Regions from separate parts of the Micromonospora sp. NPDC048894 genome, predicted to be linked through region 2. Evidence: predicted binding sites of a transcription regulator. Region 2 holds the regulator's gene; the other holds the start of a gene.
The links. The regulator HrcA, encoded in region 2, represses chaperone genes, less so after heat shock. The targets are predictions, from matches to a motif close to GGTTNGCACNCTCNNNNNGAGNGTGCNAACC.
Positions count from the first base shown of each region.

Region 1: the regulator HrcA is predicted to act here: its motif matches at 1,034-1,064, upstream of groES (co-chaperone GroES).

Region 1 covers NZ_JBEZFY010000005.1:540,035-542,232, forward strand. Annotated here, with positions in the region: gene groL (chaperonin GroEL) at 1-512, opposite strand, end outside; gene groES (co-chaperone GroES) at 585-899, opposite strand; gene AB0C22_RS14510 (methyltransferase domain-containing protein) at 1,238-2,198, shown strand, end outside.
Region 2 covers NZ_JBEZFY010000006.1:430,291-432,488, forward strand. Annotated here, with positions in the region: gene dnaJ (molecular chaperone DnaJ) at 1-279, opposite strand, end outside; gene hrcA (heat-inducible transcriptional repressor HrcA) at 353-1,375, opposite strand; gene AB0C22_RS16525 (DUF4870 domain-containing protein) at 1,612-2,198, shown strand, end outside.

The sequences.
Region 1 (2,198 bases), on a different contig from region 2:
CCGTCGCGGCCGACCCGCTCCATCGCCTCGGCGATCAGCTCGCCGATGGTGGCGTCCTGCGCGGAGATCGTCGCCACGTGCGCGATCGACTCCTTGTCGGCCACCTCGACGGCCCGGCCGAGCAGCGCCTCGGAGACCTTGGCGGCCGCCGCGTCGACGCCCCGCTTGAGGCCGGCCGGGTTGGCCCCGGCGGTCACGTTGCGCAGGCCCTCGCGCACCATCGCCTGGGCCAGCACGGTCGCGGTGGTGGTCCCGTCGCCGGCGACGTCGTTGGTCTTCGTCGCCACCTCCTTGACCAGCTGCGCGCCGAGGTTCTCGTACGGGTTGGTGAGCTCGATCTCCTTGGCGATGGTCACACCATCGTTGGTGATCGTCGGCGCACCGAATTTCTTGTCCAGGACGACGTTGCGCCCGCGCGGGCCGAGGGTGACCTTGACCGTGTCCGCGAGGGCGTTGACACCGTGCTCCAGCAGGTGTCGGGCGTCGTCCGAGAAGCTCAGGATCTTCGCCATGAATGTCCCTTCGAAGCGTCGTCGCCCCGGCCCGGCGAGCCGGACCGGGGCGACGACACTGGAATCGGTTGGTTACTTCTCGATGACCGCGAGAACGTCGCGGGCGGAGAGCACCAGGTACTCCTCGCCGGCGTACTTGATCTCGGTGCCGCCGTACTTCGAGTAGAGAACGGTGTCGCCGACCTTGACGTCGAGCGGCACGCGGTTGCCCTTGTCGTCGATCCGGCCCGGGCCGACGGCGAGGACGGTGCCCTCCTGCGGCTTCTCCTTGGCGGTGTCGGGGATCACGATGCCCGACGCCGTGGTGGTCTCAGCCTCGTTCGCCTGGACCACGATGCGGTCCTCGAGCGGCTTGATCGCAACCTTGGTCGCGGTAGTCACGGGCATACCCTCCTGGGGTACTTGGTTTCGTTGCCGGCCGAGAGTCCGACCAGCGTCAATCTGCCACATGCCACCGGGCGGGGCCGTCGTCGCGGGTGCCGGTCCGCCTGGCGTTCAGCACCCGGACCAGGTGGCCCGGACGCTGGCACCCTCAGGGTGAGAGTGCTAATCGCAGGTTATTCCTCGGCTAGCACTCCGTCAAGGAGAGTGCCAATCCGCCGCCCTTCGTGTCGACCGGGCGGTGCCCGACCCGACGGCGGCGATCCGGCGGTGCGGACACCGCCCGGAGGCCGCGACACCGGCCCGACCGAGTCGGCCCGCCGGCCGGGCCGGACAATGAGGGCGTGGATCTCGACCAGTTCGCCGCGCTGCGTACCCCCGAGGGGTCGGTCGTGCTCGCCGCGGCGACCGAGGTGGCCGGCGGCGACCCGCTGGTCGCGGCGGCGGCGCTGCGGTCGCGTGGGGTGCCCCCCGGGCTGGCCGCCGCCGCGCTGACCCAGGCCGAGCTGCGTCGCCGGGCGGTCGGCAAGTTCGGCCCCGAGGCGGCCGGGATGTTCCTCACCCGCCCCGGCCTGGAGCAGGCCACCCGTCGGGTCGTCGCCGACCGGCGGGCCGGGCGGCTCGCCGCCGCCGGGGTGCGCACCCTCGCCGACCTGGGCTGCGGCCTCGGCGCCGACGCGCTCGCCGCCGCCCGCGCCGGCATCCGGGTGTACGGGGTGGAGGCCGACCCGGTCACCGCCGCGCTCGCCGCCGCGAACGCCGAGGCGGCCGGCCTGGCCGGGCGGTTCACCGTCGAGTGCGGCGACGCGACGGCGTTCGACGTGACCCGGGTCGACGCGGTCTTCTGTGATCCGGCCCGACGGCGGGCCGGCACCGGACGACGGATCTTCGACCCGAACGCCTACTCGCCGCCGTGGGACTTCGTCACCGGGCTGGCCGGCAGGGTGCCGCACACGGTGGTGAAGGTGGCCCCCGGCGTCGACCACGCGTTGATCCCGGCCGGGGCCGAGGCGGAGTGGGTCAGCGTCGACGGGGACCTGGTCGAGGCGGCCCTCTGGGGCGGCCCGCTCGCCGAGGTGCCCCGCCGGGCGACCGTGCTGAGGGCGGGGACCGCCGACCGGCAGCGCCCGGCAGACGGTTCTCCCACCTGCCGTACCGCCGACCGCGATCCGGTCGCCGCCCACCAGTTGACCGGCACCGGTGCGGCCGAGGCCACGGTCGGACCGGTGCGGCGCTACCTGTACGACCCGGACCCGGCGGTGGTCCGGGCGCACCTGGTCGCGGAGCTGGCCGGCACGCTCGACG
Region 2 (2,198 bases):
GAAGCCGACGAACGGGCCGGCCCCACCGGGGCCGCCCGGGCCTCCGGCGCCCCCGCCGCCCGGGGCGAGCGGGTCGCCGCCCAGGTCGACGATCTGCCGCTTCCGGTCGTCCGAGAGGACCTCGTACGCGGCGTTGATGTCCTTGAACTTCTCCTGTGCCTCCGGGTCCGGATTGACGTCCGGGTGGAACTGCCGCGCCAGCTTGCGGTAGGCGCGCTTGATCTCGTCATCGGAGGCTTCCCGGCCGACGCCGAGAATGCCGTAGTAGTCCCTGGCCACTGCGTTCCGTGTCCTCATGTTCGTCTCGCGTTGCGCCGGTCGGCGGCCGGAGCCGGCCGTCGGCCCTGACTGGTCAGTTCTGGGCCAGCAGCTCGCCCACGTAGCGTGCCACGGCCCGCACCGTGGCGATGGTGCCGGGGTAGTCCATCCGGGTCGGGCCGAGCACGCCCAGCCCACCGACGATGGTGCTGCCGGGGCCGTACCCGGTGCTGACCACCGAGGCGGCCCGCAGGTTGTCGACCTCGTTCTCGTCGCCGATCAGCACCCGGGTGGTGCTCGGTTCGGCCTCGCCGATCAGCTTGAGCAGGACGACCTCCTCTTCGAGCGCCTCCAGGATGGGTCGCAGCGAACCCTGGAAGTCGAGCAGGCCGCCCCGGGTGAGGTTGGCGGTGCCGGCGAGCGCCAACCGCTCCTCGGTGCGCTCGACGAGGGTCTCCAGCAGCACGGTGGACAGGGTGGTCATGGCCCCGCGCAGGTGCGGCGCGGACTCCTCGACCAGCGCCTGGACCAGCGGTGGGGTGTCGGACAGCCGACTGCCGACCAGTTTCTCGTTGACCAGCCGGCGCAGGTCGGTGACGTCGTCGGCGGGGACCGGCGTGGGCAGTTCGACCAGCCGCTGCTCGACCCGCCCGGTGTCGGCGATCATGACCAGCATCAGCCGGGTGGTGGAGATCGGCACCAGCTCCAGGTGCCGCACCGACGAGCGGGCCAGCGACGGGTACTGCACGACGGCGACCTGCCGGGTGAGCTGCGCCAGCAGCCGTACGGTGCGGTGCACCACGTCGTCGAGGTCGACCGCGCCGACCAGGAACCGCTCGATGGCCCGACGTTCGGCGGGGCTGAGCGGTTTGACCCGGGAGAGCCGGTCGACGAAGAGGCGGTAGCCCCGGTCGGTGGGCACCCGGCCGGCGCTGGTGTGCGGCTGGCGGATGTAGCCTTCCTCCTCCAGCACCGCCATGTCGTTACGGACGGTCGCCGGGGAGACCCCGAGCTGGTGCCGCTCGACGAGCGTCTTGCTGCCGACGGGCTCCTGCGTGGCGACGTAGTCCTCGACGATCGCCCGCAGCACGGCGAGTTTGCGGTCGTCGAGACCCATCTCCCACCTCCTGTCGCACGGCGACCGGACTTCTGACGCGTCCGGCGAGCGCTCTGGCACTCGACTGTAGCGAGTGCCAGTCTACGACGGCAGTACCGCCGCTGCGTTGATCAACGACGGACCGTCGGTGCGACCGCCCCGGTGGGTTGCCGGCGTGGCCGCTGACCGAATGTCGAGGCCAACCTCACCAGTGTCGCTCTGGTGCACCCTTGCCAGCAGCCCCTACCGTGACGGGCATGACTGAACCACCTCGCCCGCCCGGCGCGGGGGACGGCTACCCGCCGGACCCGAACGCTGGCCAGGGCTCGCCATATGAGCCGCCCACCGCACCACTGTCCGGGGCACCGGGTGCAGGCGGGTATCCCCCGCCCGGCGGGTATCCGCCGCCCACCGGCGACCAGCCGCCGTCGGGTGGCTACGACCCGTCGGGGGGCTACGGCCCGCCGGGTGGCTACCCCCCGGCCGGTGGCGGATATCCGACCGCCGGCGCGTACGGCGCCCCGACCGGTGGATACGCCAACAGCGAGGACAAGACCTGGGCGCTGGTCGCGCACTTCGGCGGGGCCGCCGGCGCGCTGATCAGCCTCGGCCCGCTCGGCTTCGTCGCCCCGCTGATCGCCTACCTGGTACGCGGTCAGCAGTCGCCGGCCGTCCGGGCGCAGGCGTTGGCCGCGCTGAACTTCCAGATCCTCTGGTCGATCATCGCGTTCGTGCTGCTCTTCGTGAGCTGGTGCCTGCTCTTCCTGCCCAGCATCGCGGTCGTGGTGATCCAGATCCTGTTCGGGATCATCGCCGGCATGAAGGCCAACGAGGGTCAGGCCTA